Regions from separate parts of the Kurthia populi genome, predicted to be linked through region 1. Evidence: riboswitches for the same ligand, from Rfam matches in the RefSeq annotation. Region 1 holds a riboswitch; each other region holds the start of a gene.
The links. Region 1 has a riboswitch for thiamine pyrophosphate ahead of tenA (thiaminase II). Riboswitches for the same ligand answer to the same signal wherever they lie in the genome.
Positions count from the first base shown of each region.

Region 2: another riboswitch for thiamine pyrophosphate. It lies ahead of thiW (energy coupling factor transporter S component ThiW); the one in region 1 lies ahead of tenA (thiaminase II).
Region 3: another riboswitch for thiamine pyrophosphate. It lies ahead of thiT (energy-coupled thiamine transporter ThiT); the one in region 1 lies ahead of tenA (thiaminase II).
Region 4: another riboswitch for thiamine pyrophosphate. It lies ahead of ACFSY7_RS14030 (ABC transporter ATP-binding protein); the one in region 1 lies ahead of tenA (thiaminase II).

Region 1 covers NZ_JBHUOR010000104.1:791-8,381, forward strand. Annotated here, with positions in the region: gene ACFSY7_RS11870 (SH3 domain-containing protein) at 1-504, shown strand, start outside; gene ACFSY7_RS11875 (SH3 domain-containing protein) at 524-1,228, shown strand; gene ACFSY7_RS11880 (SH3 domain-containing protein) at 1,241-1,747, shown strand; TPP riboswitch at 1,821-1,919, shown strand; TPP riboswitch at 1,969-2,067, shown strand; gene tenA (thiaminase II) at 2,130-2,813, shown strand; gene thiM (hydroxyethylthiazole kinase) at 2,800-3,534, shown strand; gene thiD (bifunctional hydroxymethylpyrimidine kinase/phosphomethylpyrimidine kinase) at 3,531-4,343, shown strand; gene thiE (thiamine phosphate synthase) at 4,333-4,959, shown strand; gene ACFSY7_RS11905 (SH3 domain-containing protein) at 5,008-5,253, shown strand; gene ACFSY7_RS11910 (GNAT family N-acetyltransferase) at 5,299-5,847, shown strand; gene ACFSY7_RS11915 (hypothetical protein) at 5,993-6,457, opposite strand; gene rpoN (RNA polymerase factor sigma-54) at 6,487-7,591, opposite strand, start outside.
Region 2 covers NZ_JBHUOR010000143.1:28,055-35,645, forward strand. Annotated here, with positions in the region: gene ACFSY7_RS19815 (MFS transporter) at 1-1,117, opposite strand, end outside; gene thiW (energy coupling factor transporter S component ThiW) at 1,223-1,702, opposite strand; TPP riboswitch at 1,761-1,869, opposite strand; gene cydC (thiol reductant ABC exporter subunit CydC) at 1,890-3,599, opposite strand; gene cydD (thiol reductant ABC exporter subunit CydD) at 3,583-5,292, opposite strand; gene cydB (cytochrome d ubiquinol oxidase subunit II) at 5,308-6,312, opposite strand; gene ACFSY7_RS19840 (cytochrome ubiquinol oxidase subunit I) at 6,312-7,591, opposite strand, start outside.
Region 3 covers NZ_JBHUOR010000117.1:32-7,622, forward strand. Annotated here, with positions in the region: partial or broken gene ACFSY7_RS13225 (DEAD/DEAH box helicase) at 197-1,309, shown strand; gene ACFSY7_RS13230 (aminopeptidase) at 1,663-2,892, shown strand; gene ACFSY7_RS13235 (hypothetical protein) at 3,048-3,161, opposite strand; TPP riboswitch at 3,361-3,465, shown strand; gene thiT (energy-coupled thiamine transporter ThiT) at 3,565-4,119, shown strand; gene map (type I methionyl aminopeptidase) at 4,215-4,967, shown strand; gene ACFSY7_RS13250 (tryptophan-rich sensory protein) at 5,007-5,753, opposite strand; gene ACFSY7_RS13255 (polyphosphate kinase 2 family protein) at 5,910-6,686, shown strand; gene ACFSY7_RS13260 (GNAT family N-acetyltransferase) at 6,721-7,266, shown strand; gene ACFSY7_RS13265 (beta-class carbonic anhydrase) at 7,499-7,591, opposite strand, start outside.
Region 4 covers NZ_JBHUOR010000122.1:9,517-17,107, forward strand. Annotated here, with positions in the region: gene ACFSY7_RS14015 (hypothetical protein) at 1-21, opposite strand, end outside; gene ACFSY7_RS14020 (response regulator transcription factor) at 128-787, shown strand; gene ACFSY7_RS14025 (sensor histidine kinase) at 790-2,052, shown strand; TPP riboswitch at 2,165-2,272, shown strand; TPP riboswitch at 2,323-2,414, shown strand; gene ACFSY7_RS14030 (ABC transporter ATP-binding protein) at 2,479-3,153, shown strand; gene ACFSY7_RS14035 (ABC transporter permease) at 3,150-3,893, shown strand; gene ACFSY7_RS14040 (ABC transporter substrate-binding protein) at 3,890-4,894, shown strand; gene ACFSY7_RS14045 (GNAT family N-acetyltransferase) at 4,990-5,529, shown strand; gene ACFSY7_RS14050 (MGDG synthase family glycosyltransferase) at 5,608-6,180, shown strand; gene ACFSY7_RS14055 (hypothetical protein) at 6,107-6,685, shown strand; gene ACFSY7_RS14060 (aspartate ammonia-lyase) at 6,737-7,591, opposite strand, start outside.

The DNA of each region.
Region 1 (7,591 bases):
ATTTCTGTCATTAGTAAATACAATAGCGCATGGTCAAAAATTTCATATAAAGGCAAAACAGCGTATGTATCGAATAGTTGGATTGCGTCACAACCAAATGTACAAGAATATTATACGGTGAATACCGGAGGGGCTAATTTAAATGTGCGCAGTGGACCAGGCACGTCGTATAGCATTTTATTCAAAAAATCAGGCGGCTCTATTGCAGCGATGCTGAATAAAACGAATTCTAAATGGTACCGTATTTGGAGTGGTGGAAGCCGAGTAGGCTATGTATCAGCCGCGTATTTAGAACGTTTGCCAGCGTATAGTGTTCAAACAGAAGGCGTGAAGCTTTATCTTCGAACAGGGCCAGGCTCAACCTATACAAAGATTCGTACTTTGACAGACTATGAGGTGCTATACGCAGTAAATGTCGAGAGTAGTAGATGGTTTGCAGTGGCATATGCAGATGGCAAAATTGGCTATGTTAATGCAAAATATTTAACCCCTTTCCCATACTAAATCGTGAGGAGGAGTAGTGATGGCCAGAGCCCTTTTAAAAAAATGGTTGATGGCAGCGGGTTTCGCATTTTCAGCTCTGGGGGTGAGTGTACTAGCAGAGCCACAATTTATGGCACAAGCAGTACAGCAAATAACGATAAAATATGCACAATACAATGGCTTAAAAGCATTTGAAAAGCCAGCCATTACAAGTAAAGTGGTAGGAACCTATACACTAAATAACCCCGTGCATATTTTAAAGTCATATAATCGTGATTATTATGAGGTGCACATTGACAGCCAAAAAGGATATGTCCAAAAAGAATATGTTAGCGTAACGCCCTATTTCGTAAAAGCTGTGAAGGTCTATACACCGGGAGATACACTAAATATGCGAACAGGGCCAGGTGTCGGCTATAAAGTGATTGGTGCGGTAGCGCATACAAAGCCACTCTATGTAACAAGTACGAAGTCATTTGGCAACTGGCTACAGGTTTGGTATAAAGGACAGTTTGGCTTTGTGAATAAGGGATATACGGTAGCGCCTCCGTGGTATATGGTGCGTGTGCCGGCAGATGATACACTGACTGTACGAACAGGGCCAGGTGTCGGCTATCGACAAGTGGGGGCCTTATATAATAAAGACCGCGTACAAGTATTAGAAAAAACAACATCGAAATGGTATCAAGTGTATCACCGTGGGGAAATTGGTTATGTATCAGCCGCTTATGTAACGAAAAAATAGGGGTGAGACATCATGACATCAAAATGGGTAAAGTGGACAATTGCAGCAGGTTTAGCAGAGTCGGCATTTGGGCTAACATATGCCGCGCAACCCTCAACTGTTCAACACGCGCAAGCAATTAGTACGATGTATTCAACAACGGATCATTTAAATATCCGTACAGGACCAAGTAAGAAATACCGCGTTGTTGGGCAATTTAATGAAAATGATGCCATTCAAGTGCTTCGAAGCTATGCGACAACATGGTATCAAATTTCATATAAAGGTACAAAACGTTATGTGCATAAAGCGTATGTCGCAAAAGAGCCAATTCATATGGGAACAGGCTTTGTGACAACGGCAAAAGGTGTGAATCTTAATATGCGTTCTGGACCAAGCACAGGGTATAAAATTATTGGTAAAATGCCATCTCGTGCAGCATTTAAAGTGATCGATTTCCGTGATGGTTTTTGGTACAAAATTTATTATAAAGGAAAAGTTGGGTATGTGAGCTCAGCTTACACATATATTTATCACTAAGCAACTTTGCGGGGTATCATGCCCCGATTTTTTATGGCGTTTTTTGGAATGTATGCTATACTAAGGATAATTAAAATTATTGCAGGGGGACACGTATGTGTTGAGAAGGTTAAAGCCTGACCCTTAGAACCTGTCCGTTAATACGGGCGTAGGGAGCAATGTACGTAATCATTACTGTGTACATTTGCTCTCCGTCATGGAGAGTTTTTTTATTGCACTATTTTAATTTGCGGGGGGACACATTTGTGTTGAGAAGGTTAAAACCTGACCCTTAGAACCTGACAGTTAACACTGACGTAGGGAGCAATTTTTTAAAAGCGCGCTCCTATTTCGGATGCGTGCTTTTTTTTTGCCTACGTCCATCCAAGAGGAGGACTTTTTAATGACATTTTGTGACGAAGTAAGACAAGAAAATGCACTTTATTTTGAGGCAAGCTTTGAGCATCCATTTGTGCAAGGCATTGTGGACGGTACATTACCACTGGAGAAATTTAAGTATTATATGCTACAAGATGCCTTCTATTTAAAACACTATACGAAGGTATTGGCCATTGCTGCATCGAAGGCGACAGAAGCGGACGAGACGCTCTATTATTTGCAAGCAGCGCAAAATATTCAACTTGCAGAACTTGAGATGCATCGTCTAACGTTCCATGAGTTAGGTGTAACGGACGCGGAACTTGAAGCGTTTGAACCTTCGCCATCTGCGTATAACTATGTGAGTCATATGTACAATGCGGCCTATAACGGAGATGCGGCAGAAGCATTCGCAGCGATGTTCCCATGTCCATGGCTCTATTTAGAAATTGGCAATCGTTTTAAAGATGCGAAGCCAGGCGTCGCGCTGTATGAACAGTGGCTTGCGCTTTATAGCTCTGACGATATGAACGAGAATATTAAGCAACAATTAGCGTTAATGAATCACTATGCACAACAGCAACCGCATAAAATCTCATTATTTAAGCAGCATTTTAAAAAGAGCTGCTACTATGAGTGGAAGTTCTGGGAAATGCCATGGACGGCTGAAAACTGGGAGCAGGAGGTTATGCGCTATGTCACTCGTTAATATTCGAAAAAAAGCACCGCTTGTCCATTGTATAACGAACTATGTCGTAGCGAATTTTACGGCAAATGGGTTGCTTGCGATGGGTGCTTCTCCTGTGATGGCGGATGCCGTCGAGGAGGTAGCGGATATGGTACGTGTAAGTGATGCATTATTACTTAATATTGGCACATTAAATGAGCGCACGATGGAGGCGATGGTGACTGCTGGAAAAGCAGCAAATACGCAACAAGTTCCAGTTGTACTCGACCCAGTAGGTGTTGGCGCTACGCCATTTCGCAAACAGTTTGTAAAGCAACTTTTAGCGCAAGTGAACATTGATTTATTGCGTTGTAATGCTGGAGAATTAGCGGCTCTTACAGGCGCCCAGTGGCAGGCAAAGGGTGTGGATAGTGGTGAGGGGAATATGGATGTCATTGCAGCAGCATCCAAGTTCGCAAAAGATTATCAATGTGCCGTCATTATTACCGGTGCAACTGATGTTTTAATCGAGCAAGGGAAGGTTTATCGTATTTCTGGGGGCGTTGTCGAAGCAACCTTTGTTACAGGAACTGGCTGCTTACTTAGTGCAGTATGTGCAGCAACACTTGGTGCAGAAGCTTCTCTTTTGGAAACATTACAACAGTATAAGCAGGCGGCTACCATCGTCGGACCTAAAGCAACGGGCTCATTTCAAATGGGCTTTTTAGATGCCTTACATCATATTTCGGAGGGATTAGCATGATTGCATTAACAATTGCAGGATCAGATAGCGGTGGCGGAGCAGGGATTCAAGCCGACTTAAAAACATTTCAGGAGTTAGGCGTCTTTGGCACGTCGGCGATTACGGCATTGACGGCACAAAATACACTTGGTGTGCATGATATTATGGCAGCAGAGCCCGCATTTGTTGCAGCACAGTTGCATGCATTATTTGAAGATTTTGAGATAACAGCCGCGAAAACGGGCATGCTATTTTCACCCGCTATTATTGACGTGGTGGCAGCAACTATGCAACAGCAACATATCCCACTTGTCGTCGATCCCGTGATGATTGCGAAAGGCGGCGCGACATTATTAGCGCAACAGGCTGTTCAAACAATGAAGGAAGTTTTATTGCCGGTCGCGACAGTTTGTACACCAAATATTCCAGAGGCAGAGGTGCTCGCTGGTATGACGATCACTACAGCTAGTGATGTAGCACAAGCAGCACAGCGATTAATGGCGCTTGGTGCAAAAAATATTGTCATGAAGGGTGGTCATTTAAGCGGAGTGGATGCGGTAGATACAGTGTTTTTAGAAGATGGCTCTGTTTTTACGATGACGACGCCACGTATTGATACGAAGGCCACGCATGGCACAGGCTGCACGTTTTCAGCAGCCATTACAGCAGGGCTAGCGAATGGACAAGAGCTAAAGGAAGCCATTATTGAAGCGAAACGCTTTATTCAAGCTGCTATCGTACATCCGCTAGGCATTGGACATGGTCATGGACCGACCAATCATTTTGCCTATAATCGCTATGACTGTGAGGTGTTCGTCGATGAAGCGTAGTGATTTAGCGGTATATTTTATTATGGGAACGGAAAATTGTGTGAAGGCACCTCTACAAACGCTAGAAGAGGCACTTGCTGCGGGTATTACGATGTTTCAGCTCCGGGAAAAAGGTTCTTATGCGCTGAAGGGGGAGGCGTATATTCAATTTGCAAGGCAATGTCAGGCTTTATGTACACAGTATAATGTGCCGTTTGTCATTAATGATGATGTGGCCCTCGCTGTTTTACTAGAAGCGGATGGTCTTCATATCGGCCAGGATGATGCACAGCTACAAATTGCAAAAGCACAATTTAAAGGTTTTATCGGAGTATCGGTGCATACGGCTGATGAAATGGCTACGGCGATTGATGGGGGCTGTGCGTATGTCGGCATTGGACCTATTTATGCCACGTCTTCAAAAGCGGATGCCAAAGTACCCTGTCATACAGCATTTCCAAAAGCCATGCACGAGCAATTTCCTGAATGTCCGATTGTTGCGATTGGCGGTATTGAAGCATCGAATGTAGCGCCTGTTTTAGCAACGGGTGTGGACGGGGTAGCCGTTATTTCAGCAATTTGTCACAGCTCAGACATACAGCAAACCGTTAAACAATTAAAAGGTGAAACTATTTAATGTCCTATTGCGTCTATTTCTTAATGACGTAAATCTAGGAGGATTTAAATGGCTAATAGGCAAACGTTATCAGACATTGTGACAGACTGTTTTAAAGAACAGCTTATGACAAACTATGTAGCGAAAAATCCTGTCTATGTTCGCAGTGGTCCAGGAACCGGCTATGAAGCATTAGGTTATTTAGAAAAGGATGAAGTCGTCGGCGTATTTTGTACGGCAGGTGCGTGGTGCAAAGTGCAATTTCACCACCAGATTGGCTATGTAAATAAATTATACTTACAAGAACTTTCTTAATTGAAGCCCTCCGCGTATACTTACAATACAAAGGGGGTTTTTCATATGCTAGAAAATGATATTGTACGTTTAGAGCCGCTGACACAGCAACATGCGGAGGCTTTAGTACATGCTGCAAATGACGAGAGAATTTGGGAAATGACGCAGCCGCGCATTCGTTCGTTGGCGGATGCTACACACTATATTAATATGGCGTTACAAGCACAAGATCAGCAGGCATTTGCTGTCTTTTCAAAGGTACATAATCAAATTGTTGGTGCCACACGTTTTTACACGATTGATGAGGATTTTGGGAGTGTGGAAATTGGCTACACATGGCTGAATCCGATTGTGTGGCGTAGCGCTATTAATACGAATATGAAGCTTTTAATGTTTTGTTATGCATTTGAGCAGTGGGGAATGAAGCGGGTACAAATTATGGCAGATGAACGGAACATGCGTTCACGCAATGCGATTGTGCGTATTGGCGCGACATTTGAGGGGATTTTACGTAAACATAAATTCGGAGCAGATGGTGCGATTCGTAATAGTGCCGTTTATAGCATTATTGACGATGAATGGGCCTCTGTGAAGCGACATATTGAAGGATTATAATGAGAAAAAAGAGGCTTTGACATACATGTAAAAGTAACATCTCATATGAGCATAAGAAAAACCGGAATCGCGCTGTAGTGCGGTTCCAGTTTTTCATTGCGAACGCTAAAAAAGGAGCATGCCGTGTTGTATCTCAGTCACTTTTTTATTTTGAATAATGCAAAAATTTATGATGTGTTCGGATGAAATAGACAGTGAGTAACGAACTAAGTAATAAAAAGGCGATGCTGACTAACGTAGTGCCTGTCATAACGGGTGCAGTTGGGTGAAGGATATGATAAATATCTACATAAGTTTTGAGTGTTAAGACGATACACACAGCATTTTTCAGCACATGTAACACAGTAGAAGAATTTTTAAAAGATAATTCTTTATTTTCAGAATATTTATCGGAAAATTCATGCCATTCTGGATGTGTTGCCAATAGATGAAGAAAGCTCCACAGTACAATGCCTGCGACAAGTGGTAAAAAGACCAATTCACGCGTTTGCCAATCATTAAAGAGTGCGCTGTATACAAATGGAGGTAGCTCATGAAAATGAACGGTTCCATAAAGGGCTACAGCAAAAAATAAGATGAAACTCACAGTAGAAAAAATGTATTTGTTCATTTAGATGACCTCCTTATACATTAAGTATATCAGATAAGACACTTTCTTTTCGAGGCACTTGGGATTGAAAGCTCATCGCGGTACTTCGCCACTGTACGACGTGCAAGCGTAATATTTTCTTTCGCCATTAATAAATCAGTAATTTTTTGGTCTGATAATGGGCGGGTTTTATTTTCTGTATTAATTAAATTTTGAATATGCACTTTAATCGATGTTTGAGAGGCTCCGTCTTCAGATACCGCATTGGTAAACAATGAGCGTAGCGCAATTGTGCCAAAAGGTGTTGCTAGCCATTTATTTTTAGTAGCGCGACTAACGGTAGACTCATGCACGCCCAATTGTGCGGCAATATCTTTTAATAATAGCGGTCTTAGCGCAATATAACCTTGATAGAAAAAGGGCTGCTGATGTGCAACGACGGCCTCTAAAAGACGCGTTAATGTGCTTTGACGTTGATTTAAACTATGTAGTAACCATTCATAGCGCTTAAACTGCATTTTTAAAAATTCTGCTGCTTCCTGATGTTCAAAAAAGGCATCATAGGCAGTAGAAAGAGAAATTTTTGGCATGCCAGCTGTATTTAATTGGAATGTAAAGCCTTCATCACTTAGCATCACCGTCGCATCAGGCGTAATCGTCGTTGCAGGACGACTAAAAAGCGAACGACATGGCTTTGGCTCGAGTGCTTGAATTTTTCGAATGGCACGGCGCAGTGAATGAGGCGTGATATGAAGCGCCTGCGTAATTTTTTCGAAGGCACTATTTGCGACATCCTCTAAATGAGAAGTAACAATTTTTTCGGCAACGATTTGGCGCGGCTCGAGTGCTTCTAATTGTAGTAATAAACAGTGGCGTAAATCAAAGGCCGCAATTCCAGGCGGACCATGCTGCTGTAATTCTTGAATTGCTGCTTGTAATAACGCTTCCGGAATCTGATAGGCGGCGATGGCATCGCGTGACAAATAGCCATTGTCATCTAAGTTGTGAACAATTGTTAAGCATGCATAGAGTAATCGCTGTTCTTTCACTTCACAGTGTAGCAATTGTAACAGTTCATCCCGGTAATCTGTCTCGCCTGCAACGGATGGTAACACATCATCAAATCCCGTTGTAGATTTTTGATAACTTGAAGTG
Region 2 (7,591 bases), on a different contig from region 1:
TGAGCCATTTAGCAGACCATTTATCAAATACATAACGTGTTGGCAGTACAAATAATAAGACCGCCACAATGCCAAACATACTCATCAGCGTGCCACTTAACCGCGATTCATAGCCTAATAATTCGATACGAATTGGTAATAAATACGCCAGCGCCCCTTGTGACATCATCAGCAAAAAGGCCGCCATAAAGGCACGTATGGCGCGTGTATTCCAGCTAAACGTTTGTTGCGTCGTCTGCGATTTCTTTTTCACCGTTAGCTGGAAAAATATTAATGCCACAACGACAACGGCACCAATGATTGCGACCGTCATCAGCACAAATGGTACCGAGGTACGCGTTGCCACAATGCCGCTATAAGCTGGGCCTAAAATCGCCGCAATGCCGACAAAGGCACCCGTTAATGCCGACTGACTGCCCTGTGTTTGCTGGGCTGTTTGATTGGCGACAAGCGTAAAGGCGGCCGGTGTAATAAGTCCTGCCACAAAGCCATGACAGGCACGTAGTACGAGCAAGGTGGTCGGTGAATCAATAACCGTATATGCACATAATGATAGCACCGTAAGCATCAGTCCAATTATTGCAATACGCTTCGCTCCCACACGGTCAGTTAAAATACCCGACGCCATATTCCCAAACATATTCGTAAAGGAATACATCCCAACGACAAGTCCGGCTATCATCGTCGAAGCGCCTAATGACAGTGCAAAGGTACTCATGACGGGAAGCTGTGCGAATAAATCGAGAAACGTAAAGAAAATCGCACCATACAATAACCAAATTTGTTTAAATGGTTGCGGTCGATAACGTGCTTCAGCCCGCTTTATGTATCGATCGAATAAAAAGTTCCCAAATGGGATAAAGGCAACAAAGACCGCTACAATGGAATAAACAATGGGCCATTGCATACGTAACTGGGCCCACGCAATCGACGCGAGATACAACATAAAAATGGCGCCATGCAAACTGCCCATAATCGTTACCGCTAGTGGCAAATCCCACACATATTTTAGTGGCATCGCGACACCTAATAAAATTAATAGCGATAGGCCGTCTAAAATGCCCATCGTTCGTAAAAATTGCACAGCTTTTGAGTGCACAGTATTCCCTTCTTCCATTATTCATTACTAAAAAGTATACCGCATACTTGTCGCTATTGGCTTCTATTGTGCCTGTATTTGGCAATAAAAAAAGCCGACGTCGTTCATACGTCGGCTTTTACACTACTGAATCGCTAAATAGCGTGTTGGGACAGCTTTTAGTATCGCGAGCGCTAGCATGGCGCCTGTCACCGTCGACAATAAAAAGGACGGCATGAAAAATAACGCAGATACCGCGGGTGCATGCATAAAGAACATACTATAAGGTACCGCAACAAGGGATGCGATGATGCCTGTGCCAATTATTTCCCCACTGATTGCGGCTATGCGTCTTTTCGTTATCCTATAGAGCATACCTGCAAGCACTGCCCCTATAACACTTCCTGGAATGGCTAATAAAGTCCCCGTCCCCATCATCAGTCGAATAAGTGATGCCAATATAGCCTGTATAATTGCCGGAATCGGCCCTAGTGTTACCGTGCAAATAATGGTCATCATATGCTGAATGGGCGCCACTTTTGCCACACCAATCGGGATGCTCACAACACTTGAGCCGATAACACAAATCGCGATATACATCGCTAATAACGTCATTTTTTTCATATAAAAAGCCCCTCTCTTTCTGATGCGATTGCCAAAAGAAAAAGAGCCAGGCCCTTATTATCTTTGTAAGTTGCTTCCCTCCGCTAGTATGAACTAGATCAGGTTTCAAGGATTAAGCGGCTGTAGCGCTCTCTCAGTCAGTCACACTGACACTCCTAGCAATCGTCCCCGCTACTGTATCATAAAATTAGTCAAATGGATAGTCTAAGTCGTATAATTTTCGGTATCTTGCGTCATCTGCTAACAACTGTTCATGCGAACCTTTTACACGCACTCGACCATTTTCAAGCATATAAATGGTATCCATATGAGCCATTGCTGCTAAATGGTGTGTAATCCATACGACTGTTTTATTGCTAAGAACCTCAAATATCGTATGAATCAATTCCTGCTCAGTTACGGGGTCTAAACCAACAGTTGGCTCATCTAATAATACAATGGGCGTTTGCTGTAATAAAATACGAGCAAGCGCGATACGCTGACGTTCCCCACCAGAAAAGCGTGTGCCAAGTTCTTCGACACGCGTGTCATAGCCATGTGGTAATGTCTCAATCATCTCATGCAACTGAACTTTTTTCGCCGCTTCAATGACCTCCGCATCACTTGCCGAAACATTTCCAAGTCGAATATTATTCATAATCGTCGTATCAAATAAATACGGCTTTTGTTCTAAGACCGCGATAAGCTGTGATGTGTCATGACGTAGCGTATGCATATGCACGCCGTTAATCGTTACCGTACCAGCAGTCGGCTTATACGCCCCCAGTAATAACTTACCAAGCGTACTTTTACCGGTACCTGTTTTCCCTAAAATCGCGACTTTTTGACGTGGGTGCCATGTCATTGATACATCCCGGAGTACGGTCCTATTATCATATTGAAAAGCGACATTTGATATATCAACGGTATAAGGCCCAGTAGGTAATGTAGTGCATGGCTGTGCGTCTTCGCTTCGTCCCTCGACTTCCATAAGACGTGCAAATGACGTGTCATAACTTGGGAAATGGCTAATTGCATCGCTAATTGGCATAAACGCTTCAAGTAGCGGTAACGCAACAAGTACAAAGGCCGCAATCCACATTGGATGAAAAACAGCAGTTTGCGCCATGTCGCTTCCAAACATAACTAATAGAATCACTGACGCAGCAGCGACTACTTGAAAAACAATCGAACGTCGACGACTCGATGCTTCAATTTTTGCTTCTAGTCGGTCATAACGCGCAGCAATTTGTTGTTTCCCGGCAATCATTTGATCTGCACGACCGCTTAATTTCCAGTCTGTTGCACCCATTACAGCATCTGTTAAGTCATTATAAAGTTCCGCCCGCACTATTTTCATATCAAGCATATGTTGTCGATTGCGTTTTAATGCTACATATGGCAATACAAATACAAGGATGCCAAATAGCAAAGCTAACAACAAAGCATATGGAATGCTAAATACACCCAATGCGATAATCGCGATGCCATACAATATAAGTGCAAATAGCGCTGGGAAAATTGTTTTTAAATAAAAGTTTTGCAAATGCTCTAAGTCATCGGCCAGTAACCCTAATAAATCGCCGATTGCATAACGTTCTTTTAAAACGAGCGCCTGCGTCTCTAATCGTTGAAATAATCGCACGCGCATTTTTGATAACACGGCTAATACAAAGGAATGGCTTGCAAGCTGTTGTAAATAATTAAGTACGGGACGTGAAATCCCAAATGCACGTACTAAGACAATTGGCACGTAGACAAGCAAGATATTTTCAGGTCGTAATGACGACTTTGAAATTAAATATCCCGATGTAAACAAGAGTGCACATGCAGCAATGAGTGCACCCACGCCGAAAAGAATCGTCAATATAAGCAGGCCTTTATGCGCTTTTACATAAGGCTTAATCCAATCGTTCATGACATTTTCCTCCTTGTGCGGCAATAAGTGCAGCATAGTGACCTTGTTGTTTCATAAGTTGTTCATGGGTGCCAACTTCGACAATTTCACCATCATCAATGACAATAATCCGGTCCATATTGTGCATCCAATGCAAGCGATGCGTTGCAAAAAAGACAAGACGCTCGTCAAATAACGGTAATATGCGCTCCTTTAATTCCGCTTCCGTTTCGATATCTAGATGCGCGGTCGGTTCATCGAATAATAATATGCGGCGGTCTTCCAGAAAAGCACGTGCTAGCGCAATTCGTTGTTCTTGTCCTCCACTCAATATTCTTCCAGATTCCCCAATCCATTCATCTAAACCATGGGGCAATGCCTCAATTACTTCACGTAATCCCGCACGATCACAAGCCGCTATAATCGCCTCCTCACTCGCATGTGGTGTATAAAAGGCAATGTTATTGCGTAATGTATCGTGAAAAATATAAGGGTGTTGTGGAATATAATACAATTGGCGTTGCCAATCTGCATTGTATAACGATGGTAATACTTGACCATTAACCGTAATACGGCCGCCTGTCGTAGTTAAAAACCCTCCAAGTAATGATAATAACGTTGATTTCCCGGCACCTGACGCACCAATAATGCCAATTTTCTCATAGCCTTGTGCCGTTACATGCCACGCTTTTGGTATTACACGATCTTTAACACGGACGCCATCGAGCATTAATTGGCTTTTCTCATCCCACTGTGCTACCGGCGTATGGTCAAGCGATTGTCGGTGCTCCTCTAGTGCTTGTTGAATTGTCTTAAAAGCATTTTTCCCATCAAGTGTTGCATGATAATCACTACCAAACTCGCGAATTGGTGAAAAATAGTCCGGTGCCACAATGAGAACAGTTAATGCCGGTAATAACACGATTGTGCCATTAATTAAACCAAGCCCTAAAAACAATGCGACAATGGCAACGGATAAACTCGTAAAAAACTCGAGGGCAAATGTTGATAAAAAGGCCAAACGTAATGTGCTCATCGTTGCTTTGCGGTATTGTTCACTAACCCGCTCAATATTACGGTCATAACGTTTACTAAGTCCTAATACACGTAATGTCATAATGCCGCGTAAGGAATCTACGAAGTGGTTTGATAACTGTTCGTAGGACTCATACTGGCGATCAGCTTTTGCCTTTGCTGCAAGACCTACAAGTGCCAAGAAAAAAATGAGAATTGGTACGACGACAACCAATATGATTGCAGAACGCACATTTTCTGTCCAAACGAAGATGGCAATCATTAACGGAATCACCATCATATTAATAAGCTTCGGTAAAAAGAGCTTAATATACGTTTCCACATTACGAATCCCTTCAACGGCTAATGTCACCGTTTGTCCGGTTGCAGTACGCTGCGATCCTACATCAAAAATATGATGTAGTAAATCATTGCGTAAATGATGCCCCATTTTTTTCGCATAGGCCGTAATAAAGCGTTCACGTAAGGCAACAATGACTTGTTTGCCAATAAAACACACCGCAAATAACAATAAAAGAAGCCACTGTTCAGACAGCGGCTCGTTGTGGAAAACATGCGTAATCGCTGTCGCTAAATAAATGGCTTGTAGGATGGTCATCGTGCCCTGCAACAGGGCTAGTACCCCTAAGCATACAAATACCCCTTTAATGCGTGGTAATGTAAATAGCGCTCGATCGATCATGTTCTCCATCTCCTATTTCTTTGTTGGGTGAATCCGTTTACGGAAAATATAGTAACTCCAAATTTGATACCCTAAAACGAATGGTAATAAGACGACTGAAATTTTTGTCATAACAGATAAGGTGTAATCGCCTGATGACGCATTATCAATCGTTAAATTAAATGCGGGGTCAATCGAGCTAATCATGACGCGTGGGAACAACCCAACGAATAACATGATGACAACCGAGGCAAAAGCAAGACCAGTCATCGTAAAAGCAATGCTTTCCTTTTTCTTTGTCGCAAATGCCCAGGCAAGTAATGTACATGCTACTGTAATCGCTAAAAATACTGGTGTAGCAACCGGTCGTACTGTAAAGAAGTCCGTGCTCGTGTACGTTAAGACAGCGAAGACAACCTCGCCTGCTAATAACACGATAAAGAGCTTGCTTAACATTTGGCGTGCGCGCTCACGTACAACGCCTTCTGTACGAATCCCGATAAACGTTAATCCGTGAACGAGCGATAAGAGCATAACCGCTACACCACCAACGACAGAATAAACGTTCACGTAATCTGTAAATGTGCCGAATAAATGCATATCTTTATCGATTGGCATTCCTTGCACAAGACTCGTAAATAACATCCCTAGTAAAAACGGTGCGAGTGCACTACTACCAAAAATAAGCCAGTGCCAATAGTTAATATATTTATCGGTATGTGTGTGGTGACTATATTCAATCGCCACACCACGTGCGATTAAGACAAGTAAGAAAATAACGAACAATGTGTAGTAACCTGAAAACATCGTTGCATACCAGCTAGGGAACGCCGCAAATAACGCCCCACCTGCTGTAATGAGCCAAACTTCATTGGCATCCCAGAACGGTCCAATTGTTGACATTAATTGATTGCGTTCATTTTTATTTTTGGCAATTAGGCGCGTTGACATGCCGACGCCAAAGTCAAAACCTTCTAAGAAGAAAAATCCAGTAAATAATACGGCGATTAAGATAAACCAAAATACAGTTAAATCCATTATTTAAACGCCTCCTTATCCATTAAATCAACATTTTCTTGCTTTGGTGCTGTATCGATAATTGACGGTCCTTGTTTTGCGACGCGTGCAACCATGTAAATCATAATAATCGCTAAAATAACATAGGCGGTACTAAATGAAATCGTTGAGAATAATAATTGTCCCATTGAAACGTTTGGTGACACCGATTGCGCCGTTGTATAGTAGCCAAACACCGTCCAAGGTTGGCGACCAATTTCCGTCATAATCCAACCTGCTGTATTCGCAATAAATGGTGCTGCCATCGCAAACATCATTGTTCGCAGGAACCATGTTGGTGTTGCCAAAATACCTTTTCGACGATTACCGAACCATAAACCAAGTATTGATAATACGAGCATGACACCACCGAAGCCTGCCATAATACGGAAACTCCAAAATACAGGCCATACAGGTGGAATGTAGTCTACACCTTCACCATATTTTTCTTCGTATTTCGCTTGCAGTGTTTTCATCCCTTCCACAGAGCCACTGAATTCACCATATGCTAAATAACTTAACGCAAATGGTAAGTCGATATTCCACGTATTTTTTTCCTCTTGTTGGTCACCGATGGCTAAAATTGTCCATGCTGCCGGGTCCTCTGAGTCATCCCAAAGCGCTTCAGAAGCGGCCATTTTCATTGGTTGTGAGTCCATTAAATGTTTTGCTTGTGCGTGTCCAGAAAATGCAATCGCAAGTGACGCGATCGCCGCAACAATCATTGAGACGTTAAATGATGTTTTGAAAAACTCGACGTCTTTTTTCTTTAACAAGTTATAGGCACTAATCCCACCGATAACGAATGCGCCAGTTGCTAATGCGCCAAATACAGTATGCGGGAATTCCACTTGAAGCTGTGGATTTGTTAACAGCGCCATAAAGTCTGTTAATACCGCTTTGCCATCTTGAATTTCAAAGCCTACAGGTTCTTGCATAAATGAGTTGGCTGCTAAAATCCAAAGCGCCGATAGTAATGTCCCAATACTAACGAGCCATGCAGAAACGGTTATGACCCAATCGGGTAATTTGCCGCGTCCAAACATCCAAATACCGATAAATGTAGATTCCATAAAGAATGCTAAAAGTGCTTCTACTGCTAATGGTGCGCCGAATACGTCACCCATAAAGCGCGAATATTCAGACCAGTTCATGCCGAATTGGAATTCTTGTAAAATCCCTGTTACAACGCCTATCGCAAAGGATAGTAAAAAAATCTTACCCCAGAATTTTGCCATGCGTAAGTATTCTGCTTTTTTCT
Region 3 (7,591 bases), on a different contig from region 1:
GCTCGTAAATTTCGTCATAAAAAAACCACACCTCCAATTGTTAGATTGTGTCTAACAATTGGGGTGCAGTTCAGAAACAATCGCGCTTCCTGCTTTTTTGTTGAAATGCTTAAAAGAGAAAGCAGTATATCAAAACCTTATTCTTTTGTATAATAGAAAGATATGTAGAAAGTACGAACATAGAAGGAGACAAAGTATGTCAGTAATTAATTTATTAAATGAAGATTTACAATCAAAGTGGAAGTTTAATGTGGCGACGCCGATTCAGGATCAAATGATTCCGGCAATGTTAAATGGGGATGATGTAGTAGCAGAATCACCAACAGGAACAGGGAAAACATTAGCGTATTTATTACCGATTTTAGAGCGTGTGGATGGTACGAAAAAAAATACACAAGCATTAATCGTTGCTCCGTCACAAGAGCTTTGTATGCAAATTACCGAAGTAGCACGTCAATGGATTGCCGGCACAGATATTACTGTTGTCCCACTGATTGGTGGCGCAAATACACAACGTCAAATTGAAAAATTAAAGAAAAAACCGACGATTGCGATTGGGACACCAGGTCGCTTAAATGAATTAGTGCGTGCGAAAAAATTAAAATTACACGAACTACATCATATCGTTCTTGATGAAGGGGACCAATTATTAGGCCGTGAATCACGTGTTATCGTAAAACAGTTTATTGATGGGGCCAATCATGACCGTCAAGTAGTTGTTGTCTCTGCAACAATTACCGATGAAATTAAATTAGTAGCAGAGCAATTAATGAAAACGCCAAAACGCTTCAAAGTAAGCTTAGAAGACATGCCAGACCAAGGTATTGTGACGCATTCATTTATTAAAATGCAAGAACGTGAAAAAACAGATATGCTGCGCCGTCTATCAAACCAAGAAGGCCTACGTGCGATAGCTTTTGTTAATAATTTAGATCAATTATTAATGAAAGAAACGAAGTTACATTACCGCCAAGCACCAATCGTGACACTTCATGCAGATATGAAAAAAGAAGAGCGCAAAAGAGCACTTGATGCATTCCGTAAAGGGGAGGCACGCGTGCTAATCGCGACAGATGTTGCAGCGCGTGGATTAGATGTAGAAGGCTTAACGCATGTTATTCATGTGGATGTACCGGTTTCACAAGAGCAATACACACACCGTTCAGGTCGTACAGGTCGTGCAGGGAAAAGCGGTGAAGTGCTAACATTATTAGTAGGTCCTTCTGAAAAACAATATAAACAAATCACCCGTTCATTAGATGAAAAACCGACTGAAAAGATTTGGGATAAAGGCGGTCTCGTAAAAGGGAAAGGTTTTTATTCAGCTGGTCCTGCGAAAAAAGGCAGAAACTCTGACAATTCTAAAAAGAAAGACTATAATAAGCAGTATGATAACCGTTCAGAACGTAAATATGACGATAAACCGTACAAAAAACGTTATGACGGTGACACTACTCGTAAGGACGAAGGCAAACGCCCATTCAAAAAGTATGATGAAAATTCATATAAAAAAAATGATGAAGGTAAACGCTCATATAAAAAGAACGGCGAAGAAAATCGCTCATTCAAAAAGTATGATAACGAAGGTACTCGTAGCGGCTCATACAAAAAGAATGATGGCAGCAAACGTCCATATAAAAAACGCTAAGGGGTCGATTAATGATGACATTCGAAGAAAAATTAGCTCAATTTGCTGAGCTTGCTGTAAAAGTAGGGACAAACATTCAGCAAGGTCAAACGCTTTTAATTAACACAACAGTGGATACAATCGAGTTTACTCGTTTAGTTGTGAAAGAAGCATATAAAGCTGGCGCAGCACGCGTAACCGTGAACTACTCAGATGATGTAGTCGCACGACAATTATTTGAAAATGCATCAGTAGAAGAGTTTGAAAAATTCCCTCGTTGGATTACAGAGCAACGTGATGAGTTGATTGAACGTGGTGGCGCACTTCTTTGGATTGATGCAGCAGATCCAGACTTAATGGCTGGCATCCCTGTTGAAAAAATTTCAGCAAACCAAAAAGCGTCAGGTAAAGCATTAGAAAACTATCGTGATGCTGTAATGAATGATAAAATCGCATGGTCAATCATTGCGATTCCGTCGAAAAAATGGGCAGCGAAAGTATTCCCTGAATTACCTGAAGAAGAACAAGTTCCTGCAATGTGGGAAGCAATCTTCAAAACGGTACGTATCGGTGAAGGTAGCGCCGTTGAAAACTGGCAAGCTCACTTGAAAAACTTACATGTGCGCGGTGATTTAATGAATGAAAAGCATTTTGCTAAATTACATTACACAGCGCCAGGTACGGATTTAATTGTTGGCTTACCAGACAAACACATTTGGGCAACTGGCTCTAGTAAAACACCACAAGGCACTGAATTCGTCGCAAATATGCCAACAGAGGAAGTCTTTACATTGCCATCTAAATACGATGTAAACGGCTATGTGTCATCAACAAAACCACTTGTCTATCAAGGGAATATTATCGACAACTTCAAATTAACTTTTGAAAATGGCGTGATTGTGAAAGCAGAGGCACAGCAAGGTGAGGAATTATTAAATGAGTTGATTAAAGCGGATGAAGGCTCTAAATACATTGGTGAAATCGCACTTGTACCACATGAATCACCAATTTCAGCATCTGGCTTACTTTATTACAACACATTATTTGATGAAAATGCATCCAATCATATCGCAATTGGTGCAGCATATCCAACTTGTTATGAGGGTGGTAGCGAGCTATCTGAAGAGGAAATGGATAAAGCAGGCATCAATGTTTCAATTACACATGAAGACTTTATGGTCGGTAGTGCGGAAATGGACATCGATGGCATCCATGCAGACGGGACAGTAGAAGCTGTATTCCGTAAAGGTGCTTGGGCATTTTAATAAAAAGAAAATAGACTTTGACATACATCTAAAAATAACCGCTCCTATGAGCATAAGAAAAACCGGAACCGCGCTATGGCGCAGTTCCGGTTTTTCGTTGTGAACGCTAAAAAAGAAACATGACGTGTTTTGTCCCAGTCTCTTTTTAAATGTCCTTAACGGCGATTTGTAGATTGTGACGCTTTTTTATTATTTAATACTTTTTTCACGATTGGATAAACGACAGGTGCTAATTTAACAGCTGTGCTAATTACTTTTTTTAAGTTCATTATGCATAACCTCACTTTTTAGTAGTTAGTATAGTATTACCGTTGTTGAATTTCTTTAAACGTACAGTACTTTAATTGCTTGTACAATATTGTGAATAAACGGTTCATCTTATTTACGGAAGCGCGTGTGAAAAGTTTCAAAAAGGTTGAAAGCTTGAGCATTTTTCCGTACAATAGGGTTGTTCAATAAACGAGATGTAACAACCACAAGGGGAGCTATTAAAATAGCTGAGAGTGAAGTGCGACTTCTAACCCTTAGAACCTGTAAGTTAATGCTTGCGAAGGAATGTGGATAGACAGCTGACGCTATGCGATGTCAGGGATCTTTCCCTGGCATCGCTTTTTTCATATCTATCTAATCCAACTGGTTTGATTTGTACATCAACATTGGAGGTTGAAGGGATTGAACAGTAAAAATTTATTAATGATGGTCGAAATCGCCATTTTCGCGGCCATCGGTATTATTTTAGATAAGCTGACATTTAGCTTATGGCCACAGGGCGGCTCGATTAGTCTTGTGATGGTGCCAATCGTCATTATGGCGTTTCGCTGGGGCACAGTGGCAGGGCTTGTGACGGGCTTATTAATCGGTACGATGAATGCGATGTTTGGCGGCTTTATTTTAACACCGCTACAAGGCTTTATTGATTACTTCTTTGCGTTTACTGTAGTAGGGCTTGCAGGGCTTTTACGTCCACTTGTTACACGTGCCCAAACAGCGAGTGAGAAGGCCTTGTACATTACAATAGGGACGATTATCGGCGGTTTAATTCGCTATGTAGCTCATGCAACAGCTGGCTATGTATTCTTCTCTGAATATGCGGGTGACCAAAATCCACTAATTTATACGATTGTCTATAATGGTTCGTACATGGTGCCAGCCATTATTTTAACGGCAGCGATTGTTAGTCTACTCATGACAAAGGCACCGAAACTATTGGAGCCTAAAAAACGATAAAGAAACGAAGGAACTGAATTAATTCAGTTCCTTTTTCGTCATGAAAAAAGTGTGATATAGTAGAAGAAGATTCAATATAAAGGAGATCTTGAACGATGATTGTGAAAACGCAAGAAGAATTTGATGCGTTAATGAAAGCAGGCCGTGCAATGGCTGAAATTCGTGACGCCCTTAAAAATGCGACAAAACCTGGTGTGACAACAAAAGAATTAGATGAATTAGCTGGTAAATTATTCGAAGAAAAAGGTGCTGTATCAGGCCCTAAAGCAGAATATGACTTCCCAGGTTATACATGTATTAGTGTAAATGAATGTGTTGCCCATGGTATTCCGGACAACCGTAAACTACAAGAAGGCGATATGATTAACATTGATGTATCAGGCCATGTAGACGGTTTCTATGCAGATACAGGTGTATCATTTGTTGTAGGCGATGTTGAAAAACCAGAACTTCAAATCCTTTGCGATGTGGCTCAAAGCTCATTTGACCGCGCAATGGCAAAAATTAAACCAGGTGCGCGCTTGAACCAAATCGGTAAAGCTGTAGAACGTGAAGCACATGATAAAGGTTTAAAAGTAATCATGAACTTAACAGGCCATGGTGTAGGTCATTCATTACATGAAGAACCTCAATACGTTTTAAACTACTATGATGCATGGGATGCAACAATGATGAAAGAAGGCATGGTTTTCGCTGTAGAACCATTCATTTCTCAAGCTGCTGAAAACATCGTAGAGGGCACAGATGGCTGGGCATTCTTAACACCAGATAAATCATTTGTTGCACAATTAGAACATACAGTTATCGTAACGAAAAATGGTCCTGTATTAACAACAAAAATCGATTAATTTCAATAAAAAAAGACTGTAGCGGAAGCGTTTCTTCTGTTACAGTCTTTTTTTATTTGCGTTAGATGGCAAACGTTTGCGTATGAAAATGATCCCAACAATCAAGACGCCGCTTAAAAATAATGCAGCTGTTGTGACAAGCAATTCATTGAAAGTATTAGCAATGGCTACACCAATTAAAAACCAAATGAATACAGCGGGAAAGGCGGCGTCATAAAGATGGAAGCGGATTGCGAGTGCAAGTGCGGCTGCACACGTTAACAATACAACAGCCCATAGCTGACGACTAAGGCCAAAATCAATGAGGTTATTCGAAATAAACAGGAAGCCGATAGTTAAAAAAGTGAGGAATGCTATAGCAGCAAATGCAATTGAAATTGGCAGGCGTCCATTCATTTTATTCTCTGTTAATGGGTAGGTTAAATACAGTATGAATAAGCAGATAGAGATCACAGCTAGTGCCGCAAGTGCAAGAATAAATTGCTCATAATGCCATAAATTAATCCAAACGATAAATACAATCGAGCTTATCGCAAATAAAATGGCTTGCGTGAGTGTTAGTGCAGAAGCTGTATGGCGCTTTTGCCATTGCGCAAAAACCCAATAAGCGAGTAATATCAAAGCGCCTGGGAATAGCCAATAAACGTATAGAGCTGGAAACATTAATATTTTATAACTGTAGGCCAGTTCAAGTGCCGTATGATTGTTGAGTGGTAGTGCATAAGCAGATAAGCTGGCGATAAATAAAGCGATGAACGCCAACAGAACAATTAAAAATCTGCCCAATGATAACCCCTCCTAAAAATAAAGATATACGTATTAGTATACCTCATGAATCGCGTGCAACAATTTTCATTTCTGTGAACATTCTTCGAACATACGCATATATTGCGCTTTAGCACTGCATAGCTGTAAAATATATGTAATCTACTAAAGGGAGCGATGAAGTTGGTACAAAAAATTGACAAGCTAGATTTATCGAAAAAGTTGAGTGACCAAATTTCGTATAAAAAGGAATTAAAGAAGCTACAATATGAAATGTTGAACATTCAACAGTTTTTATTTAAGCATGATATTGGCTTAATTTTAGGCTTTGAAGGAATGGATGCAGCTGGTAAAGGTGGCGCCATCAAACGACTAACAGAGCGTCTTGACCCACGTGGTTATATCGTACATCCGATTGCTGCACCAACACCAGAGGAATTGAAATACAATCATTTACAACGTTTTTGGAATCGACTACCTGCAAGAGGTCAAATCGGTATTTTTGACCGCACATGGTATGGTCGTGTGCTCGTTGAACGTATTGAGGGCTTTGCGAAGAAAAAAGAATGGAAACGTGCCTACGAAGAATTAAATCAGTTTGAAAAAGTGCTAACAGATGATAATTATATTGTGTTAAAATTTTGGGTGCAGATTTCAGAGGAAGAGCAACTTCAACGTTTTAAAGACCGTAAAGAAGATCCGTATAAGCAATGGAAATTAACAGATGAGGATTGGCGCAATCGTGAAAAATGGCCTTTATACGTAGAAGCTGCTGATGAAATGTTTGAAAAAACGGATAAAAAGAATGCACCGTGGGTATTAATAGAGGGTAATGATAAAAAATACGCGCGTATTGAAGTGTTGAAACAAGTTATTAAACATGTCACAGCAGAATGTGAAAAACGTGGTCTCACAATCACAGACCCTGCAGAGGCAGTTTCAAAAGAAGTTTAACCTGACACGCCGTAGATAAAGAGAAGGTGTAGCGATGGTCGTTTTAAACGGAGAACAATGTTTTTTACGGACGTTACAAGAAGAGGATGTTCGTCAGATGACGGAACTTGTACGCCGCAATAAAGTGTATTGGTCTATTTATGAGCCGAGGCATCCTTCGGAGTATTACACGGAGAAAATTCAATTGCGTAAAATTCAAGAATCCATTCGTCAAATGCAGATGCGTAGAGAATTTAGTTTTGGTATTTTTTTACGCGGTTCGCAGGAGCTCATTGGTCATATTTCGATTTATGCTATTAAACGCTTGCCTTTCTCGAGTGCATTTGTTGGGTATTCATTGGATGAGGCCCAGACGGGAAAAGGGATTGCGACAGAGGCACTGGAGCTTATTTGTCGCTTTGCGTTTGAGGATATTGGGATTCACCGTTTAGAAGCTTATGTATCACCGAAAAATGTCGGCTCTGTGCGTGTGCTAGAAAAGGCAAAATTTGACCAAGAGGGCCTCTTGAAGCAACTGCTATATGTGAATGGAGAGTGGGAAGACCATTATATGTACGCATTACTTGAAGACGTTTATTGAAAGGGTAAGGCCACCTTTAGACGCTGGTGGAAACGCTATAAAGCGCTGTTGAATCAATAAAAGAAGAGACTGGTACAAAACACGTCATGTTCCTTTTTTAGCGTTCATAACGAAAAACCGGAACCGCACTTTGGCGCGATTCCGGTTTTTCTTATGTTCATATGAGAGGTTGTTTTTACACGTATGTCAAAGCCTCTTTTTTAGTTGAGTCTAACTCAATCAAAAATTTAAATTAGTCTGTGTAACCACTTGTTACTAAATCAAGTTTTCCTGTTTCAGGATCAATTACTAAGCCATGTACAGGAATTTCTTTTGATACTAATGG
Region 4 (7,591 bases), on a different contig from region 1:
AGTTAATTGTGTGCGAGTCATAAGGCATCCATCATCCTTTCCGTTAGTAGATATACCAAGTATAACGGTGGAAGCTGTTGAAATAATAAAAGAAAGCTGAAGATTTGCTGAAAAAAGGGGGCGTACGATGACGAAAATTTTAGTTATTGACGATGAGATGAGTATTACACAATTTTTGCAAATGGGTTTGGAAGCAGAAAACTATGATGTTTCGGTTGCAAATGATGGTATGAACGGTATTCAATTAGCGAAAAATACGGTGCCAGATGTTGCGATTGTTGATATTATGATGCCGGGAATGAATGGCTATGAGGTGTGTCATTTATTAAAAAAACATGTGGGCTGCCAAGTTATTTTATTATCAGCAAAAGGAGAAGTCGAAGATCGTGTGAAGGGCTTAAATGCATTGGCTGATGATTATATGACGAAGCCCTTTAGCTTTGAGGAGCTATTAGCTAGAATTCAAGCGCGTTTGCGTAATGTAAATATACAGCAAGAGGAAAGTATTTTACTAATTGACGAGAAGCAAAAATTAATTATTTATAAGGGAGAGCCGCTGCAATTAACACGTACAGAATATAAGCTATTACATTATTTTATTGAGCATCCACAGACTGTATTATCAAAAGAAGCTATTTTGAACGCGGTATGGGGCTATGATTATTTTGGTAGCGTCAATGTTGTAGAAGTATATATGAAAACATTACGACAAAAGCTCGGAGATACAGAGCATACGATGTTACAAACCGTGCGTGGCTTTGGCTACAAATTGGATATACGCCTATGAGTATGCGTAAACAGCTCATTTGGCGTACCGTAGTTATTTTTATTATTTTGTACGGCTGCCTTGCACTTTTATTAGGCGCGATTTTTAAATATTCGATGCATGTTGAACAACAGCAATTAGTAGATGGAGCAGTACAAAATATACAGTTCAATGATCAAAAAGTGACGGAGGAATCGCAGCACTTTTTAGCACAGCAATTTCCGACAGCTAAGGTGGTTATTGATGGACAGCAAATTTTAGCACTTCGTGGGCCGCATCATGCTACAACGGATACCCGCGTTTTTGAGCAGCAACAACAAGGGCATCATGTTGAAATCTCCTTTCCATTACATGAGGAAAATGAATTAATGATGACACAATTAATGATTTTTACAAGTGTGGTTGCAGTGCTATTTATCATAGCATTCCTTTTTTACCGGCGTATAATTGAGCAAACATTGGCACCATTAAATGCACTAAATACGCAAGTACGGCAATTGTCGGCAGAAACAATGCATGACAAAGTAGCTGTGCCTCATGCGCCACTTGAAGTGAAGGAGTTAGAGCAATCTGTACAGCATATGCAAGACCGTCTACAAAGTGCTTTTGAAAAAGAATATGCTACGCAGCAAATGTTGCAGCAATTTGTCTCAGATGCATCACATGAATTAAAAACGCCATTAACTTCTATACAGGGTTTTACAGAAATATTGCTACGTTCACCACTAGATAATGTACAACAAATACGGCAGTCTATTGAGCAGATTCGCACGCAGGCAACACGCATGACAAAACTAACGGAGCATTTATTACAGCTTGCTCATTTAGACCGTGAAGAACCCTTACAATGTGAAGAAATTTCACTTGATGACTTACTTGAAGACCTAGCACCTATATTAAATATGTTGAATGAAAATTATACGATTCATTATATGCTACAGTCTCCATTACCGATTTCTGTAGACGTCATGAAGATTCAACAAGTAATCTTAAATCTTGTTCAAAATGCTATACGCTACAGTCCTATAAATACGACTGTGACGATAAAAACATATGGTTATACCGTAGAAGTGCTTGATGAAGGAGAAGGCATCGCATCAGCGCATTTAGCGCATATTTTTGAACGTTTCTATCGTATTGATAAGCACCGTGCTCGTCAATCTGGTGGAGAAGGGTTGGGCTTGGCGATTTGTAAATCAATTATGGAGCAGCACGGTGGACAAATTCGTGTTGCAAGTACAGTAGGAGTAGGTACTTGTTTTACGCTTATATTCCCTTTTAAATAAAGCTTTTTATTAAAATATAAAATTATACAAATGATGGTAGCAATAAAACCTTTTTGAGCAACCCATTGTCATTCAATTATTATCGTGATATACTCCTTGATAATCACATACAAAAAGATGCTAGGAGTGCTGATGTTGTCAGCCGAGAAATTCACGCAATGAATTAATCCTTGAACCTGATCTAGTTTGTACTAGCGTAGGAAAGCGTTGATTGATTCATATGATCACGTCCCATGCCGGAATTCTAGGCATGGGACGTTTTTTAATTTCATTTACCACTAGGGGTGCTGTAAAAGGCTGAGATGAAACCCTTATGACTTGAATTAGGTAATGCTAACGAAGGGAAGTGGGTTCTATTTACAGACGCATGTAGAGCCATTTCCTATAGGAAATGGCTTTTTTGTTGTGATGAAGGAGGAATGGATAATGGTTGTCGCAATGGAAGATGTATATTTTTCATACAATGAGAAGGTAATTTTAAGTGGCTTAAATCTACACATAAAAGCGGAGGAGTTTATTAGTATTGTTGGTGCAAGTGGTTGTGGGAAGAGTACGGTATTTCGTTTACTACTAGGACTTGAGCAACCACAGCAGGGTGTGATTAAAAAACCTGGAAAAATAGGTTATATGCCACAGCAACATCAGCTTATGCCATGGCGAACAGCGCTTGACAATGCGATTGTTCCTTTAGAATGTCAGGGGATTAAGAAGAAAGAGGCTCGTAGGCAAGCACAGCAATTTTTTATACGGTTTGGATTAGCGGATTATGAGGATAAAAAGCCACATGAATTATCAGGTGGCATGCAGCAGCGCGTAAGCTTTATACGAACTCTTTTAACAGGAGCGGACGTATTGTTGTTAGATGAACCATTCAGTGCACTAGATGCGCTTACACGCAAGGATTTACAGCAGTGGCTAAAGGATATTGTGAAAGTAGAAAAAAAGACCATTCTTTTTATTACACATGATATTGATGAAGCTTTGTTTTTATCAAATCGTATTTTTGTGGCGACAACACAGCCAATTGCAGCATTCGAATGCATGGACTCGTCAGTCTCAAAACAACAAATTTATGCCAAGATTGGTGGTGCTATGGTATGAGAAAAATGCTACCGCCATTAATTGTAATGCTCGTTTTACTAGCCGTGTGGGAATGGCTTGCACATTTGATTGCCTCACCTTATATTTTACCGTCACCGCGACAAATTATTGAAAAGATATGGCTACTACGAGAGCCACTCTTCATGATACATCTACCGGCGACATTAGCCATTATTGCGATTGGTTTAGTTATTTCACTTGTGTTAGGTATAGCTCTTGCATTAGTAATGGATGCTAGTGCTTGGCTAGAGCGCGCTTTTTATCCGCTTCTTGTCGTCTCACAAACGATTCCAACGACGGCCCTTGCACCTATTTTTGTGCTGTGGTTTGGTTATAGCATTTGGAGTAAGGTGCTTGTGACCGTCCTAATTGCTTTTTTCCCCATTGCGATGAATACTTTTGATGGCTTGCGCAGTGTGAAAAAAGGGCAGCTAGAGCTTCTGCAGACATTCGGTGCAAGTCGTTGGCAACAATTTTGGAAATTAAAAGTACCAAGTGCCATCCCATCCTTTTTTACGGGTTTAAAAATTGCTGTTCCGCTGACGGTAATTGGTGCTGCGATTGGTGAATGGTTAGGGGCTCAGTCCGGACTAGGTTACTTTAGTAAACGTATGATGACACAAATGGATGGGGCAGGTGTGTTTGCACCGATTGTTGTGTTATCACTACTAGCGATTGTTTTTGCTACGATAATGACAATAATTGAAAAAAAATATATTACGTGGAGGAAAGAAGCATGAAGAAAATAATGATGTTATGTATTTTAAGTGTTTGTTTGATGCTAGTAACTGCTTGCGGAAGTAGTGATAAAAAAACAGCAGCTGATGGGCTACAAGAGGTAACACTCGTACTTGATTGGTATCCTAATGCTGTACATAGCTTTATTTATGCTGCTGAGGAAAAAGGCTATTTCAAAGAAGAGGGGATTCGCTTAAACATCCAATACCCACAAAATGTGACGGACCCATTGACATTGACTGCTGCCGGCAAAGCAACGGTGGGGATTTATTATCAGCAAGATGTTGTGCGAGCGCGTGCAAATGAGGACATCCCTGTAAAATCAATTGGACCGATTGTACGCGAGCCATTAAACCATATTATTGTCCTGGATAAAGAAAAGACGATTCAATCACCGAAGGATTTAGAAGGAAAAACAATTGGTTATGCAGGAAGTGACCTGAGTGAAGCTTATGTAAAATCTATGGTAAAAGCAGATGGCGGGGACCCAGAGAAAGTGACGATGCAAGATGTAGGCTTTGATCTTGTACCAGCACTGATTACGAATAAAGTGGATGCGCTTAGTGGTGCGCTTATTAATCACGAAGTGCCCGTAATGGAGGAGAAGGGATTTCCGACACGTACGTTTAACCCCGCGGATTATGGGGTGCCGAATTATTATGAACTGTTATTTGTATCCGGGGACAAGACAATTGAAGAAAATCCAGCACTACTAAAAGCATTTTTACGTGCTTCTGAGAAAGGCTACGCTTATATGAAGAAGCATCCACAACAAGCATTAAATCTATTAATAGCGAAACAAGATAAAGAAAACTTCCCATTATCACCTAAAGTAGAAAAGAAAAGCTTACAAATTTTAATGAATACGATGGAGCAAAAAGAAGCTGCCTTTTTATCTGACAGTACAGATGTATGGCAACAGCAAATTGATTGGATGAGCGAACAAAAAATGATTACGACTAAACCACAGCCAACGGATTTATTTGTGAACTTATTAAACTAATATCTTTGAAAGAAGCTGGGCAAATATCTCCAGCTTTTTTTGTGTGTAAACGGGTATAGAAATAAGACAATTAAAGCAAGGGTGGGGAAGAATAGATGAATTTATTGTCAAAACGGATTCGCTTACGTGACGTAACAGTAATGGATATTCCAGCGATTCACCAGTATGCGTCATTAGAGGCTGTATCACGTTATGAGCCGTGGGGACCTAATTCATTGGAAGAAACAACGGAATTTGTTACAGAGGCTATGGTGGATGCTGCGGAGAATAAACGAGCGCGCTTTTGTCTTGTTGTAGAGTACAAGGGTCAAGTTATTGGAGCGGGTGAGTTACGTGTTACAGACTGGTATAATGAATGCGCAGAAATCGGCTATGTGTTACACCCAGCTTACTGGGGACAAGGATTTGCGACTGAAATTGCGAATATTTTACTGGCATTTGGCTTTGAACAGCTAGATATGCATCGTATTTTTGCGACCTGTGACCCTGAAAATATTGCTTCCTTTAAGGTAATGGAAAAGGTCGGTTTTCAATCAGAGGGGCGAATCCGTGACCACATGCGTATAAATGGTGGCTGGCGGGATTCTCTTGTTTACAGTATGCTGAGCGACGAATGGCAAGGAGTAAAAAATTAATAAAAAATTTGAAAAATTCAGCAGATTTTCAGGTTGTCACGATATAGTAGAGGCACCAACTGAAAGGGTGTGGAAATCATGATTTTATTCTTACCTTTTTTACAAATGAAATCTGGTCATCATCAAGCAGCAGAAGCATTAGCAGCGAAAATTAAAGAACGTTACCCTCAAGAAAGCGTAGAAAAAATTGATATTTTAAATTATACATTTCCAAGGCTAGAGCGTGTGGTTACAGCAACTTATTTAAAGTGGATTCATTATTCACCAGCAAGCTATCATCACTTTTTTGAAAAGCAATTTCATCGCCAACAATATGTATTTAAACCATTCGAGCCATTTGAAAAAAAGATGTTACAGACACTTTACGCATTGATCCTTGTGAAAAAGCCACAATATATTATCTGTACACATAGTTTTCCGTCAAGACTTGTTGGATTATTAAAACGTCAATATGGTCTTACTGTGCCATTGATTAATGTATATACAGATTTTTTTGTTGATAGTGTTTGGGAAAAACAATTAGCAGATTTGCATATGGTTCCTTCTACAGAATGTGCTGTTGAATTGATGCAAGATTATGGGGTTCAAATCCCACCAAATTTTAGTATCTGGTATTCCAGTGCATCCACGTATTGTAAAAACAATAGCTAGAACAGTTAGTCAACAGCCACATATTTTAATTGCTGGGGGCAATTTAGGATTAATTGATAAGCATGTAATCACGCAGCTTCAAAATTCAACGATGCGTTTTTCCATCTTATGTGGAGATAATAAGAAGCTATATGATGTTATTACTTCTTGGCATTTACCAAATGTAGAGCCTTTACGGTATATTACAAGTCGGGATGAAATGAATGCACTCTATGATAAAGTGGATGCGCTGTTATCCAAACCAGGTGGTGTTACAGTATCTGAAGCATTAATGAAAAAGCTACCCCTTTTTTCAAACTATGCACTACCGGGTCAGGAACGACTAAATTTAACTTATTTAACTCAACATAATCTTATTTTTGAAGTATCTGGCCCGAATATGTTGCAACAAATTCAAGAAGTATTGGAAAATAGTGAACAGATGCTTAGATTTCAACAGGCAGTTCAAACATATTATCAACAATTGGGTATTTTAAATACAGAAAGACAATATGTTGCACAATAAAAAACCCCAAAAGTCGTCATGTTAACGACTTTTGGGGTTCAGCTATTTTATTTATTTTAAACCTTCGTGGTGTGTTGCGCGATATTTCGCAAGGTCACCAGATATCCCAGGTGTTGTTAAACCGTATGGGCTAAGGATTTTGTCGATTTCTTCCGGTGTGAAGTGACCGTATTCAACACATAGCTCACGTACAGATTTACCTGTTGCAAGTGCTTCACGTGCGATACGAGAAGACGATTCGTAACCGATATATGGTGATACAGCTGTAATAATACCAATGCTGTTTTCAACATAAGCAAGTAAACGTTCTTTGTTTGCTTTGATATCTTTTAGGCAGTATTCTGTAAATACTTCAAATACATTGTCCATAATTTGTAGTGATTGTAGTAGGTTATAAACAAGTACAGGTTCCATCACGTTTAATTCAAATTGACCCGCTTCAGAAGCCATTGAAATCGTTAAATCATTTCCTGCTACTTGGAATGCTACTTGGTTCATTACTTCAAGCATTACAGGGTTTACTTTCCCTGGCATAATTGAAGATCCTGGTTGACGTGCAGGTAAAATTAATTCACCTAGACCAGCAGTTGGGCCAGAAGCCATCATACGAATATCATTTGAGATTTTTGACATGTTTAGCATACACACTTTTAATACAGATGATACTTCTGTGTAAACATCGGTGTTTTGTGTACCATCGATTAAGTTTTGCGCTAATGCATATGGATAGCCTGTATTTTTGCGTAGGAAGTTAATCGCAAGCTCACGGTATTCTAAATCAGCATTTAAGCCTGTACCGATTGCCGTTGCACCAAGATTGACTGTTAATAAGCTTTCTTGTGCTTTTTTAATACGTGTAATATCACGACCAACAACTGCTGCATAGGCTTCAAATTCTTGGCCTAA